DNA from 4 places in the Pseudoalteromonas sp. CO348 genome. Region 3 is predicted to be linked to each of the others. Evidence: predicted binding sites of a transcription regulator. Region 3 holds the regulator's gene; each other region holds the start of a gene.

Region 1 (3,898 bases), on a different contig from region 3:
GCAAACTGCTCATCGCGGGTAAGTAACACACGGTATGGAAAGCTATAGCCTTTCCATTGCTTAATTATACGCTCATTTGCTACATCAAACACGGTAACTAAGCCATCATCGTTGCTACCAACCCAGAGCTCTGAGCCACTTTTATTTATGGTGATAGCCTCTGGTACTTTTGGCATTGAAATTTTGCGAAGTAAGGCACCTGACTTTACATCTAATTCAGACACTGAATCTGCGCGCATATTTGTGGTGTAAACACGCTCGCTAGACGCCGGCAGCGCCACCATATGAGAACCTCTTTGCTCTGTTGCTATTACTTTATCAATTTTCCCCGACTCTATATCAACGATTACCACACTGTCGGAGCCTTCAGACGATACTGCAACGCGTTTTTGGTCTTTTAAAAACAACACGCCATGTGGCCTTGGATAACGAGACAAATCAATGGTTTTTACTTTTTTTGCTTGCCGAACGTCAAAAACACTTAGACTATTGCCACGTGCATAATTAGTGACAACAGCCGTATGCCCGTCGGCACTCATTGCTAATTCATGTGGTCCTCTGCCGGTTGCGAGCGTCAGCTTAATTTTTCGGCTGCTAAGATCGATGAAATCAACCGAGTTCCCCTTTTTATTTACAACAACCAATGTTCCCGACAAGTTATTTGTATCAGCCCATGAAGGGAAGCTGATTAAACACCCAAATAAGAACACATACACAACATAATTAACCAATCTCATTTTGACTCCTTTTGATCTGTTAGCTAGTACTGTTGTTTTTATCACTACTGTATTTATCATTGAAAAGCAATCGTAATACAGCCTTCAAAAACACCCTATCCCAAATTTAACTCAGACACGCCTGATACTCGAAACCTTCCTGTTTCCTATGTTGAATAGCACACTTTCCATCACTCGCAACAACTTCCTCGCCTACATCCGTTTTACAATTTCTGGAACATTTTCAAAGTATTGATTTCACAAATCACTACGCTTTCTTTATGCTAATGAAAGTCTTTAAATTTTAATGCGAATATCATTATGCTACCTGTCCTTCGTATCTTGTTGATAGAACAAGAGCCAGCTGTATTGCAATCGCTCTCAAGCAATCTGTCAAAAACGATCCCTAATTTTGAGCGAGAGGATGTTCAAATCGATATTATTGAATGCCTCGAACTTTCAAAAGCCTTGGAGCATGTCACTGAAGATGGTGATATTCAAGCTGTCGTGCTGAGTTGGGATGTGCACAACAAAAGTGGCGAACAAACCTATAGTCGCTTTATCGAGCAATTAAAAAGTATTCGTCTAGAATTACCGGTTTACGTTATTGGCGATGACACTAAAGGGCTTGAGATAGTCAACGAATCCGAGGAAATCGAGTCTTTCTTCTTTAAAGATGAAGTTATCTCAGATCCTGAAGCCATTTTGGGATATATGATCAATGACTTTGATGACAGAGCCGAGACGCCATTTTGGACCGCGTATCGCAGTTATGTCGGCGAAGCGAACGACTCTTGGCATACTCCGGGTCACAGCGGCGGTTCGAGCTTTAGAAACTCTCCTTATATCAAAGATTTTTATCAATTCTATGGCCGTAATGTCTTTGTCGGAGACTTGTCTGTATCGGTTGATTCGTTAGGTTCACTGTCAGACAGCACCAATACCATTGGCCGCGCTCAGGAATCCGCTGCGGCAACGTTTGAGGTTAAACGCACCTACTTCGTGACCAACGGTTCGTCCACCTCGAATAAAATTATTTTGCAAACCCTACTTCGCAAGGGCGATAAGGTGATCATCGACCGCAACTGTCATAAGTCTGTGCACTATGGCATTTTGCAATCGGCCAGTTTCCCAATCTATTTGTCGAGTATCTTAAATCCAAAATATGGCATATTTGCACCGCCTTCACTGGCCGATATTAAGCAAGCGATTGAACAAAATACCGATGCAAAACTACTGGTGCTCACCGGCTGTACCTATGATGGTTTGCTGAGCGACCTGAAACAAGTCGTAGAATTTGCCCATCAGCATGGCATCAAAGTCTTTATTGATGAAGCTTGGTTTGCTTACTCGCTATTTCACCCTAGCTTGCGCCATTATTCCGCCATTCATGCAGGTGCCGATTATGTCACTCATTCGGCGCATAAAGTCGTATCGGCATTTTCGCAGGCATCTTATATCCATATTAACGACCCTGATTTTGATGCTGATTTCTTCCGTGAGATTTACAGTATCTACGCCAGCACCTCGCCCAAATACCAACTTATAGCGTCTTTGGATGTGTGCCAGAAGCAGTTGGAGATGGAAGGCTATAAGTTACTCAATGCGCTGCTGAACCATGTTGCAGAGTTCAAACAGCAGATGGCCTCGCTCAAACATATTAAAGTGCTTGATAAGCAAGACTTTATGAACATATTCCCACATTTTAGTGGCGATAATATGGGGCATGATCCGCTTAAAATCCTCATAGATATTAGTGAACTACCATATTCGTTAAAGGATATTCATAAATTCCTGTTAGACGAAATTGGGCTGGAGATTGAGAAATATACGCACAGTACCATCTTAGTCTTACTAACCTTGGGTGGTACACGCTCAAAGATCATTCGTTTATACAATGCCTTAAAGAAACTTGATGGCGGCAAGGTAAAACTATCGAAGTCAACGCGACGCTCACGCTTACCTGAGAACTTACCCGCAATTGACCTTGCTTGTATTCCTAGTGATGCCTTCTACGGCGAGCGTGAATCTGTACCTATTAGCAAGAGCAACAACCGAATTTGTGCAGGCTTAGTCACCCCGTATCCTCCGGGTATTCCGCTTTTGGTGCCGGGCCAACATATTACCCAAGAGCATATTGAATATCTCAAGGAGCTGGCAGGCCAAGGATTGACCATTCAAGGTAGTTTCGATGGTGAGATCTATGTGCTTAAAGAGGACAAATAACGCGAGCTAATATCATAATCCAGTACTAGGCAGCCCTGCTGTAAGATATCGCTGCCTAGTATAAACAACTTAAAGCACTTTATTTTTCTTTCCATATCCCAAATACTGATTCACCGATTTAATGTTAACCACCCACTAATTTAAGCGCTCGTTTGGCACACCTATTGCTTATAAAACCACAGATGTCATTTTTTTGATTTGGAGTTTTGTATGGAATTTGCGTTACTTGCTATTTTGGCTCTAGTGGTCGTTGCTTCCATTGTCGCTTCTAAGTACACCGATGTGGGTGGCAATCCTTATCCGTTTAATCGTAAAGAATCTGTTTTTACCACCGTTGAAGCATCGTTTCTACATTTATTAGAACGTGCTGTTGGCGATAGATATAAAATCGTAAGCCGCATTAAACTCATTGATGTGATTGAGTGCAAACCGGGGATCTCTCCAAAAGCACGTCGTGCCGCGGTAACTAAAGCTAAGAACAAACAGCTGGATTATGTCTTGGTAGATAAAGAGACACTGAAAATTGTTGCCGCTGTTGATTTAGTTAACAACGCCAATAAAAACGGCCATAAAGCACAAAAAGATTGGTTTGTCAGTGGCGCTCTGGAATCTGCGGGTATTCCACACATTCGCATGAAAATCAAAAGTGGCTACCAAAGTGCTGAGGTTCGTGCGGCAATCCTATTCAAGCTTGGCCAAAAAGTGGAGATGCCAAAGAAAACCAGAAATCGCACCTACAAACCTGCGGTACTGTCCCCTTCACAGGCAAAAGCACAGTCAACTCAGTTGGCAGAAATATAGCAAAACGGGCGTCAGCCCGTTTTTTGTTTTACCTATCAAAACCCCTTTCGTATAATAAAAGCAATTTTGACACTGGGGCTTTCCCCACCACAAATTAGGAATCTTTTGATGAAAGTAGGCATTATCGGCGCAATGGAGCAAGAAGTTACCATTTT
Region 2 (3,898 bases), on a different contig from region 3:
CTGAAGTATTGCTCAATATGGTTGGACGTTATCTACCTGAGAAGGAAAAAGAGACAGACGGCCCCATTGTTGCCGATCCAAAGAGTATTAAACTACTTGAACTGGCTGTAAAAGTAGCTAAGTCAGATGCCAGCGTTATGGTACTTGGACCGAGCGGTTCAGGTAAAGAAGTGTTGGCTCGCTATATTCACGATAAATCCGACAGAGCAGACGAGCCCTTTATCGCAATTAACTGCGCTGCAATCCCGGAAAATATGCTCGAAGCGACTCTATTTGGTTACGAAAAGGGGGCGTTTACAGGTGCCATTCAGGCGTGTCCTGGAAAATTTGAGCAAGCACAAAAGGGAACGATTTTGCTTGATGAGATCACAGAGATGGATTTGGGATTACAAGCAAAATTACTTCGCGTGTTACAAGAGCGCGAGGTAGAGCGTTTAGGCAGCAGAAAAACCATTTCACTGGACGTCAGAGTGTTGGCAACCAGTAACCGCGATTTAAAAGAAGCGGTGGAGGATGGGGTATTTAGAGAAGATTTATATTATCGCCTCAATGTTTTCCCGCTAGAGTGGTTGCCACTGAAGGATAGAGCGGGTGATATCGCTGTGTTAGCCGAGCATTTGTTGGTAAGACATACGCAAAAAGCAGGCAAGCCAACACCTATATTAAGCAGCGGTGCAAAGCACAAGCTCAGTTCGCACAGTTGGCCTGGAAACGTAAGAGAGCTAGATAACGTTATTCAACGTGCCCTGATTTTGTTCCAAGGTAATGAAATTCAAGAAGATGATATTTTTATCGAAAATTTCTCACCGATGGCTTTGATTGAGTCAGCACCACTTGTAAATAATGAAGCATCAGCTTTAATGGAGCGATCTCAAGGTGAGGATGAGATCATTAGCTATAAAGATGAGCTACAGGATAAAGAACACCAAATTATTTTAGATACGCTGGCAAAGTTTAATGGTAAACGCAAAGAGGTGGCGGAGGTATTAGGTATGAGTCCTCGCACACTTCGCTACAAGCTGGCAAAAATGCGAGATTTAGGGATTGCGCTACCCGCTTAACCTAGGTTAGCTGAGCTTAAAAACAATGAGTTAGTTCGTTGTTTATCCACATCTCAGGCTAAGCTTTATCTGTTAATTCAAATTTAATCAGGTGCCTATAAAGATCAGCAGATCTTAGGCGCCTAGTTTTCACTTCTATGTACTGCCAATTTTTCGACATGGTTAAAATGTTGTAAGATGTTGAAAATAAATGGTTTTAAGTTGGCACGTTTTCTGCTTTATTACAGGTAACTAAGAGTTATTTTGAGTAAAGCATCATGAAAGTACAATCATCAGCGCTATTTCAAGAAATGCAGGCAATGGCTGCAGAAGCGACGAGAAACACACAGCCATCAGTGCAGCCGGTTAAGACTGCGGCATCTTCGTCGGCTCAGTTTGGCGATTTACTCTCAGATGCACTTAATACGGTTCATGGCTTACAACAAGAAGCGAAACAAAAAGTCACCGCTGTTGAAATGGGTGACAGAAGCGTTTCTCTTGCAGAAGCCATGATAGCGAAACAAAAATCGTCGGTCGCTTTTGAGGCAACAGTGCAAGTTCGTAATAAACTTGTTGAGGCCTATAAAGAAATCATGAGCATGCCAGTTTAATTGAGTGACTGTGGAGAGTAATCGTGGCTACTAATCAATCAACAGATCTTACGCTTTCCGATGCAGCGCTGAATAATGACAGCGGTTCGGATGAGCAACAAGAGCAAAAATCAGGCTACTTCAGTGCGCTAAGCGGTGTTGATATGTTGCGCCAGGTTACTCTGGTTATTGCCCTTGCTATTTGTTTAGCAATCGCAATCTTTATTATCATTTGGGCGCGCCAACCAGATATGCGCCCACTTGGTAAATATCCAACAGAAGAACTCGTTGAAACGTTAGACTTTTTAGACCAACAAAAAATTGAATACCAATTAGATGGTAATACCATTTTAGTCGCTGAGTCGGACTATCAAGACATAAAACTACGCATGGCGCGTGACGGTTTTACCCAGTCTCCGAGTTCTGGCACTGATATTCTGATGCAAGATATGGGTTTTGGTGTTAGCCAACGTCTTGAAAGAGAGCGCTTAAAGCATAGCCGTGAGCAACAACTTGCGAGAACAATTGAAGAGTTACAAGACGTAAATCGTGCAAAAGTGTTGCTTGCAATACCAAAAGAAAACGTCTTTGCGCGTCGCGAGAAAAAGCCCTCAGCAACCGTAGTTATTACCCTTAAACGTGGCAAAACGCTTGGCGGCGAAGAAGTTGATTCAATCGTAGACATCGTGGCATCAGCGGTACAAGGCCTAGAACCTTCACGCGTGACCGTCACCGATCAAAACGGTCGTCTACTCAACTCTGGTTCTCAAGACTCTTTAGCTGCACGCTCGAGAAAAGAGTATGAAATCGAACGTAAGCGTGAACAAGAGTATCTAGAAAAAATTGATAGCATCCTGATCCCAACTGTAGGTCTTGGTAACTTTACCGCGCAGGTTGACTTAACGATGGACTTCAGCGCAGTTGAAGAAACGCAAAAACGTTATAACCCAGATTTACCTGCGGTTCGTAGCGAAACGACGTATGAAGAAAATAATATTGGTGGTTTAGCTGTAGGTATTCCGGGGGCACTGACTAATCAACCTCCCATAAACTCGAATATCCCAGAGATTGCGGGTCAAGGCGGCAATGGTCAAAGTGCAACACCAAGCAGTAATCAAAAAGAAGCAACCCGTAACTATGAGTTAGATACCACTATTAGCCATAAACGTCAGCAAACTGGGGTTATTCGCCGGATCAGTGTGAGTGTGGCCGTTGACTACCTCGCAAAACCTGATGCTGAAGGTAACATGGCAATGGCGCCGCGTACGCAAGAAGAGTTAAATAACATCCGTCGTTTGCTACAAGGTGGTGTGGGCTTTGATATGCAGCGAGGTGATGCGCTAGAGGTAGTGACTGTGCCATTCGTACGTGAAGACCTCACTGAAATGCAAGAGATACCACTTTGGGAGCAAGATTGGTTCCAAAAGACAATCCGTCTTGCAGCAGGTACCTTAGTGATCATTGTGCTAATCTTAGCGGTAGTAAGACCTATGCTTAAGCGTCTAATTTACCCAGATGATACGCTAGAAGATTTTGATGAAGATGCGTTGACCAGTGGTGTAGATTTAGGTGACAGTACACTCGATATGCTAAATAACGAATTCGATGAGTCTGCGGTTGGCTTCTCTTCTGACGGTAGATTACAATTGCCAGACTTACATGGCGACGAGGACTTACTCAAAGCAGTACGTGCCCTAGTTGCTAACGAACCAGAACTCTCATCACAAGTTGTGAAAGCGTGGTTGACAGAAGATGACTGATCAAGAACAAAAACAATTGCCCGCAGCCTTTGACGTTGACAAGCTAGATGGCGTCGACAAGGCTGCCATCTTACTGCTTAGTTTGACTGAAGAAGATGCGGCTCAGATTTTGAAACACTTAGAGCCAAAACAAGTGCAAAAGGTCGGTATGGCAATGGCCTCCATGGATGACCTATCTCAGGCTAAAATAGCAGCTGTGCACAATTTGTTTATCGAACAAATTCAAAGTTTTAGTACAATTGGTTTCCAATCGGAAGATTTCATTAAGAAGGCGCTAACCGCAGCACTTGGTGAAGATAAAGCGGCAAGTCTTATTGACCAAATCGTTATGGGCTCCGGTGCAAAAGGGTTGGATTCGTTGAAGTGGATGGACTCGAAGCAAGTTGCCAATATTATCCGCAACGAACACCCGCAGATCCAAACGATTGTATTGTCTTATCTCGAGCCTGAGCAATCCGCCGAAATCTTGTCTCAGTTTCCTGAGAAAGTACGCTTAGATTTAACAATG
Region 3 (3,898 bases):
GCAAGGATTTTATCCAAACCTTCAAGTCGACCATGGGGAATGGCAATGCCTTTACCGATCCCTGTGCTGCCTAATTTCTCTCGCGCCATTAAAGCGTCCAAGATAGCATGCTGACTGGTATTTGGAATTTGGCTATGAGCCAGTTCGCTGATGTATTCTAAAATACGTTTTTTGCTATTAAAAAGGACCGCAGCTTTACTGCAGTCCTTGTTCACTAATTCACTTAATTTCATCTTAGTGTCGAGTGAGCTTCTCTTTGTGTTTAATAACTTGACGATCTAGCTTGTCGATAAGGCCATCAATTGCGGCATACATATCTTGATGCTCTGTTGATGCAAATAGCTCGCCGCCGTTTACGTGTAATGTTGCTTCTGCTTTTTGTACTAGTTTCTCGACATCAAGGATCACATGCACGTTATTGATATGATCAAAGTGCCTTTCTAGCTTCGCAAACTTGTTGGTGACATAGTCTCTTAATGAGTCAGTAATTTCTACATGGCGACCAGTTAGATTTAGTTGCATAAGCATTTTTCCTTCTTGGGTTTTACGTCTTATATCAAGCTTTTACGCTGATTTGACGGTGGAATGGCTAGGGATTCACGATATTTTGCAATCGTACGTCTCGCTACCTTAATTCCTTGCTCAGCTAAGATATCTGCAATTTTGCTGTCACTCAATGGCTTCGCGGTATTTTCTGCAGCTATCAGCTTTTTGATAAGTGCTCTAATTGCTGTAGAGGAGCACTCACCTCCATTTTCTGTACTTACATGGCTAGAGAAGAAATACTTCAGCTCAAATATTCCCCGAGGTGTATGCATGTATTTTTGTGTTGTCACACGGGAAATTGTGGACTCATGCATCTCAACCATTTCAGCAACATCATTTAGCACCATAGGGCGCATTGCTTCGGGGCCATGTTCAAAGAATGCCTGTTGTTGTTGCACAATGCAATTGGTAACTTTTAATAATGTATCATTTCGGCTTTCTAAGCTTTTAATAAACCACTTTGCTTCTTGTAAATGTGAGCGAATAAACTGACTATCCGTACTGGATTTCGCCGTTCTAGACATCGCAGCGTAATGGTCGTTTACTCTTATTTTAGGCATAGCATCAGGATTTAGCTCTACGACCCAGCGACCTTTTACTTTTTTCACTGATACGTCAGGGATCACATATTCAGGCTCTTCATGAATAATGCTTGCCGCTGGTTTTGGGTTAAGGCTATGAATTAACGTCATGACCTCTTTGAGATCGGCTTCTTTAAGGCGCGTTTTCTTAGCCAAAGTTCGATAGTCACGGCTGGCAAGCAAGTCGATATGCTCTGTCAGGATCATTTTCGTTTCGGCAATCCATGGTGTATCTGGGGCGAATTGATTTAGCTGAATACACAAGCATTCCTGTAAACTGCGCGCTGCGATACCGACAGGATCGAAAAGCTGAATACGTTTGAGCACGGCTTCGACTTCATCCAGCTCGATAGGCTCTTCGCTACTTTCATCATTAATGCTTTCTAAAATCTCTTCGCAAGACAGTGTTAAAATGCCTGACAGGTCAACGGCTTCAATAATCGCAATTGCAATCGCTCTATCTGTTGGACTAAATGGCGTCAGCTCAAGTTGCCACATGAGATAGTCGTGGAGAGATTCAGAGGTTTCCCCTTGATAAACATTATCGTCATCGGGAAGTGGGCCTGAGCTTGCAGCGGGCGCTGCGCTCATATACTCATCCCAAGTGACATCCATGGCAAGGTCATCACTGACAGTGTCTTTACTCATGGCGGTATCTGAGTCTATTTCATAGTCACTAACCTGCGCTTCATCGCTTGAATCTTGATTGTCGTCAGCACTGCTCTTTTCTTGGCTGTGTTGGTCAGCGTTTTCGCCGTCAGTATTATCACCTTCTTCCACTTCCAACAATGGATTGCTGTCTAATGCTTCTTGTATTTCTTGTTGCAGATCCAATGTACTAAGCTGCAGCAAGCGAATGGCTTGTTGCAGTTGTGGAGTCATTGTAAGTTGCTGCCCCATGCGCAGCTGTAATGATTGCCTCATGTATCTCTAACAATCCTTTTTAACAGTTATTAATACTACGTCTTAACTATAGCTTGAATTGTTCGCCTAGGTAGACATCTCTTACGGTTTGATCTGCCAAAACATGTTCTGGCGTGCCTGCAGCGATTAACTCACCATGTGAAACGATGTAGGCTTTTTCACATACGTCCAGCGTTTCTCTAACGTTATGATCGGTGATTAGCACACCGATACCGCGGTTTTTTAGGTGCTCTATGATTGTCTTTATATCTAACACCGAAATAGGATCAACACCAGCAAAAGGTTCATCTAACAGGATAAACTTAGGATTAGCGGCTAAAGCGCGAGCAATCTCTACGCGTCTTCTTTCGCCTCCCGACAATGCCATGCCCTGTGAGTCGCGAATGTGTTGAATATTAAATTCGTCAAGTAACTCGTTTAGTTCAGCTTCTCTCTCAACTTTAGATAAGTCTTTTCGAGTTTCTAAAATCGCCATCAAATTTTGATAGACCGTGAGTTTTCTAAAGATTGAAGACTCTTGCGGTAGATAGCCAATACCAAGTCGCGCGCGGCTGTGCATCGGTAGCAAAGTGATATCTTCATCATCAATCTGAATAAAACCTTTGTCGCTTGGTACTAACCCTACAATCATGTAGAACGTAGTGGTTTTACCTGCACCATTTGGTCCTAATAAGCCTACAATGCTGCCAGCCTTAACACTTAAGCCAACATTTTTGACGACTTCACGACCTTTATAACTCTTTGCTAGACCAGTTGCTTTGAGCTCGCTCATTAATTGTTACCTTCTTCCTGCGCTTTTTTATCTTTTGCGTCTTTTTTGTCATCAACAGGAACAAGGATGGTTCTTACCCGAGAATCTTCTTGGTCTGAGCGCTCAGCACTGATCAATTGCTTTTCAATGTCATAGGTGATGACTTGCGCATTAATTTTTTGCCCAGTTTGATTGATTTCCGCATCGCCAGAAATGACTAAGGTGCCTTTCGCAACGTCGTAACGAATTTCGTTTGCTTTGGCTTCTAGCAAATTACCATCAGGTTGACGTTCGCTGAAAATAGCTGGGCTGCCAGTTGCAACAAGCAGTTGCTTGTTAGTACCAAGCTCCGCGCGGCGGTGGACTTCTAGGCGATCGGCATTTATTTTTCTGTTGCCATGAATAATAACAACATTCTGTTCAAAAATACCGATGTTGCTTTGCAGTTGAGCTTGCTGACGGCCAGCATCAATAATGACTTCATTTTGTTCTGCAGCATTTGCTAAAGTAGAACTTGCAAGCAAGCCGATGAAAACTAGTTTGTTAATGATTTTACTGGTCATAATAAATTGTCTTTGTGTGGTTGATGAGTTCGATCACTTGCTTTTGTAGATCCGCATGCAGCCCTTTACCCGTGATCCTAAGACTAGGACCGGTGATAACGACAGGGTGTTCCGATTTCATCAATTTTTGCTTAATTTCAACTCTTACATTATCGGCATTGATATCGGTGATCATGGCGTTAGGCGTTAAATTTTTTGCCAGCACATTGCCTTCCAGTATCAAGGTATTGTTTTCGTACAGTGTTGCTTCTAATGCACTTATTTGCCAATTCTGCTCACCGTTATATAAGGTGAAAATAGGCTTTTCAAAGTGACTAAAGCCAAGATCTTGATACAACTCCATCTTATCAGCAGTTACTTGATAGTTTAATAAGCCATTTTCACTATAGGTCGTTTGCTGAAGCGTGGTTGCAACATAATCGGGCTTAGCTAACGGTTCATCTTCTTTTGCTGAGTCCGCCTCTGATGGATTAAACATGGGCGACCACATCCATACCATTAAAGAAGCGAAAACAATGAGTAAGATGACACGT
Region 4 (3,898 bases), on a different contig from region 3:
CTATCAAGCACTTGAAGATCAGGGAAAAGTCATTGCCAAAGAGAAGTCCGGCTACTTTTTATGTCACAGAGCTTCGCACAACGACTCACCGAAGCGTGCACGATTGCCCGCCAAACCTGTGGTGGTGAACAAGCAGGCGTTGATTGAACAAGTATATAAGGGGATCCATCAGCCACATGCAATCCCCTTAGGTATCGCTAACCCCATCGCCATTGCTGGTACTGAGCAGGTTCTTGCCAAAATTATGCGCCGCGCAATGAAAGAAGCAGGGAATGAACTCATTAATTATGGTCCTATGGATGGTTTAGATAGTTTAAAAAAGCAAATCGTGCGGCGTTATTTGGATATGGGCTTAGCAATAGATATGGATGAAGTGGTGATCACCAATGGCGCGCAAGAAGCATTGGCGATTGCGTTACAAGCGGTGACCAAGCCCGGAGACGTGATAGCGATTGAATCCCCCTGTTATTTTGGCATTGTTGAACTGGCTGAAAACTTAGGGTTAAAGGCCATTGAAATACCTGTTTGCCCGGATGATGGCATTTGGTTGAGCGACCTTGAACGGGCACTTGAAAAGCATGATATTCGAGCGTGTGTGTTTTCTACCAGTATTAGTAACCCGCTTGGTAGCTTTATGCCAGATACGAGACGTGCGCAGCTGGTGGCACTATTAGAGCAACGTGACGTGGTGTTGATAGAAGACGATGTGTATGGCGATTTATATTTTACCGAGCAGCGCGGCATACCGGCACAAGCATTTAGCCAAAAGGGTTTAGTGATCACATGTGCGTCATTTTCAAAAACCGCAGCGCCCAGCTATCGAGTGGGTTGGATGGTCGCCAGTCAATTTAGTGCAAAAGCAAAGCGCATAAAACGTGCGTTGAGTTGCTCGTCATCTTTAATGAACCAATGGGCATTGGCGGACTTTCTCAGCTCCGGAGGCTACGAGCGCCATTTAAAGTTGGTCCGTAAACGGTTAATTGAGAATCGAGATCGTATGATCCAAGCGGTGAATGTTGCGTTTGGTAGTGAGGTAAGAGTCAGTCGCCCGCAAGGTGGTTGTGTGCTGTGGCTAGACTTAGGTAAGCACGTTGATGGTGCCTTGTTGTTCCAAAAAGCCTTAGAGCGCGGGATCAGTATTACGCCCGGTACGCTATTTAGTGCCAGCAAAAAGTATCAAAATTGTATACGTATCAGTTATGGTTTGCCGTGGGATGCGTCGGTAGAGCAAGCGATTAAAACGCTGGGGGAATTGGCTGATGCACAAAGGAAAGGGTTGGCATAACGTATCTTTAATTAGATGTAAGTTATGCCAACGTCAGATTATTTAAATTTAAACAGTTGGTACTCTGACATGGCGGGGATAGACCTTGCGACAATAGCTTCGTTTTTCGCTATTTGTTCAAAATCGCCACACAGTGCGTCGGCTTTTTTCTCAATAGATTCTGCCTGTTGTTCAACTTTGGTTTCGATTTGCGTTGCGAAGTTTTCCATACGTTGTTCAAAGCTGCTCATATCACCGTTTGCATCTGACATTTCGTTGCCAATCGCAACCAGTAAGCTACCTATCGATTGCATCATGGCACCTTGTACTGCGGTCTCGATTTTTTCTTCAAACTGAGTGTCGAAATTTTGGCCAAACTCATCAAAGGTTTGCTTGCCCATCACAAACGCACCTTGCTGATAAAACGTATTTTGCACTTCTGTTTCGAGGTCATCGATCACAGCATGAATGCTATCTAAACTGGTTAAATTAAAGGTTTGCGCCACTTCATTAAGGGCAACGCCCGCTAGTTTTATGCCTTCAAAAGCAATATCAGCCACTTGTGGTAGGCGGCCTCTTAGTTCATCACCATATTGCGTGAGCATCGTTTTTTGCTGTGTATTAAGTGCGATGCGCTCGCCATTGAGTGTCAGTTCGCCAAGGTTGTTGATCTCAGCTGTTTTGTTTTTGGCCGTTGTGATCACCAAGTTATCAGGCGTGATCCTAACGTCATTTTGAAATTCTACTTCACAATTGTCACCGCTAAACGTGATGTTATTTTTTTCGTGTGCAGCGACGGTGGTTGTCATCATTGTTGCTGCTGTTAGTAGTAAAATTTTATTCATGGTCGATCCTTATTGGCTCAGTTGCATGATTGTTATTACAAGAACAATGCCAAATATAAACTCAAATAAAATCAATGCATTGTGTTTTATTGTTGAAAGTTAAGGTGCTCTAAAAGTGATGAAATTGACTAAAATATAGTTGTTTTTGTCAAAATGAATTAGGCAATAAAAAATTTTTATTGTAAGGATAAGAAACTCTCACTTTTCAGAATGACAATTTAGCGCTAAATAGTGATCTTGAGAGACGGCTCTCATTTTATTAATGACTATTTTATTTTGGAGTTAGTTGTGGGTAAGACATTCTCTTACGATGCGCTTGATGATGATTTTGCAGACGATGAATTTGAAAAGTTGGGTCGTAACCAACATGACAAGCAAAAGCGTAAAGTCAAAAGAAAGCTAGACGACTACTTAGAGCAAAAACGCCTACGTAGAAATCTAGGCGATGATGATTTCGACTATATTGATGATTGATCACTAGACGTCATCTACGAGTCTAGCACTGACAGTAATTCAATTTGGCTGTGTGATTAAGCAGGGCTGTGGGTTACTCAGTGCGATGTCTGAGTTACTGTGTCGTTGGTGATAGCCAAGCTGATGAGATATCCAGATAGTAAGCAGCCGCAAATATGCGGCTGTTTTGTTTTTATACGATTGGTATTAATCTTTAAAAGATTTATGGCAGTCTTTACAGCCTTTTGCCCAATCTTTAAATGCAGAAGCAATCAGCTTTTTGTCACCAGAGTCAGCTGCAACAGCCAGTGCTTGAGCATACTCGGCAAATTGCTTGGCTTTACCATCGAACTCAGCTCTATTTGACCAAACGGCTGGTAGGGCATCAGTATTGCCTTTGTCAGAACCGTCGATAAATGCTTCCCAAGGCATTTGCGATAATTGTGCAGCATTGTGAGCACGTTGCTTAAATACTTCAGCATCAAATGGCACTTTGCCTTTTAGCATGTCGCCCATATTGCCAATCTGGAAACGGATCAATTGGAAAGACGCTTGGCGGTATTCAATTGCATCTTCAGCCGATTCAAACATAGTGTTAGCTTGCGCTGTTGCTGCAAGACAGCTAAAGAGTGTGACGGTAAGTAGTTTCTTCATAGTAAACCCCTAATATTTTTCCCTATTTTCAATGTAAATTACAAATATAATCAAACAATTGCGATAAGTGCCCTGTGACGGAGGCAACTAGTTTTAAATAATCAACTCTCGATGTCTTTGAATATCATGCCCCTGCGCATACTGCGAGTGGCTAAAAAGATTTCTCCAAGCAAAGAGACAAACGCGCCAATAAGCAGCACCATAGCCGCGATAAAACAAGACGATAAAGTAATACCCAATGGCATACTGTACAAGTGGGACATGAACAGCAGCATAACCACTGCACACACAAGCAACGCACTGAGTACACTCATGCTAAATGCAACGTGAATAAAACGAGACCGTTTTAATAGTGCGCGCATTTCACGGCTAAAGTGCATTTTGAGCTCTTCATCTTGCGTGGTATTGATTTTGCGATCAAGTAAACGCGCCCTATCCGTGATCCGTGCTAAGCGGTTTGATAGTACCCCTAAGGTCGCAGCAATACCCGTAATTAAAAATACAGGGGCAACGGCGGTTTGGATAACTTTGGCCATCGTGAGAATGCTAACGACTTCTGGATTCATATAGTTACCTCGTTAATTCCAGTTTAGTTTTGATAAGGTGTTGGGTTGCTCACCGATGAGGGTTTGCATCACTCGGTTGCGTTCATCAAGCAAGATGACTCTAGGAATGCCTTTAT

What was found. Region 3 encodes sigma-54, which starts transcription at its own class of promoters, with help from an activator protein. Its sites were predicted from a motif close to GTTGGCACGNNNNTNGNNT; they were not measured.
Region 1: EXT48_RS13215 (DUF2726 domain-containing protein) is a predicted target of sigma-54. The motif match lies at 3,094-3,112, and genes of this name have one in related genera.
Region 2: fliE (flagellar hook-basal body complex protein FliE) is a predicted target of sigma-54. The motif match lies at 1,262-1,280, and genes of this name have one in related genera.
Region 4: EXT48_RS00095 (DUF2884 family protein) is a predicted target of sigma-54. The motif match lies at 2,145-2,163, and genes of this name have one in related genera.

What each region holds. Positions count from the first base shown of each region.
Region 1 is NZ_SGPI01000027.1:29,077-32,974, forward strand. Features, by position in the region: gene EXT48_RS13205 (YncE family protein) at 1-737, opposite strand, end outside; gene EXT48_RS13210 (aminotransferase class V-fold PLP-dependent enzyme) at 1,038-2,942, shown strand; gene EXT48_RS13215 (DUF2726 domain-containing protein) at 3,153-3,743, shown strand; gene mtnN (5'-methylthioadenosine/S-adenosylhomocysteine nucleosidase) at 3,852-3,898, shown strand, end outside.
Region 2 is NZ_SGPI01000021.1:191,523-195,420, reverse strand. Features, by position in the region: gene EXT48_RS11095 (sigma-54 dependent transcriptional regulator) at 1-1,061, shown strand, start outside; gene fliE (flagellar hook-basal body complex protein FliE) at 1,319-1,651, shown strand; gene fliF (flagellar basal-body MS-ring/collar protein FliF) at 1,672-3,390, shown strand; gene fliG (flagellar motor switch protein FliG) at 3,383-3,898, shown strand, end outside.
Region 3 is NZ_SGPI01000032.1:107,021-110,918, reverse strand. Features, by position in the region: gene ptsN (PTS IIA-like nitrogen regulatory protein PtsN) at 1-233, opposite strand, end outside; gene hpf (ribosome hibernation promoting factor) at 235-522, opposite strand; gene EXT48_RS16480 (RNA polymerase factor sigma-54) at 552-2,051, opposite strand; gene lptB (LPS export ABC transporter ATP-binding protein) at 2,098-2,823, opposite strand; gene lptA (lipopolysaccharide transport periplasmic protein LptA) at 2,823-3,365, opposite strand; gene lptC (LPS export ABC transporter periplasmic protein LptC) at 3,355-3,898, opposite strand, start outside.
Region 4 is NZ_SGPI01000001.1:13,525-17,422, forward strand. Features, by position in the region: gene EXT48_RS00090 (PLP-dependent aminotransferase family protein) at 1-1,285, shown strand, start outside; gene EXT48_RS00095 (DUF2884 family protein) at 1,324-2,109, opposite strand; gene EXT48_RS00100 (PA3496 family putative envelope integrity protein) at 2,398-2,583, shown strand; gene EXT48_RS00105 (cytochrome c) at 2,770-3,216, opposite strand; gene EXT48_RS00110 (DUF2721 domain-containing protein) at 3,318-3,782, opposite strand; gene EXT48_RS00115 (thioredoxin-like domain-containing protein) at 3,795-3,898, opposite strand, start outside.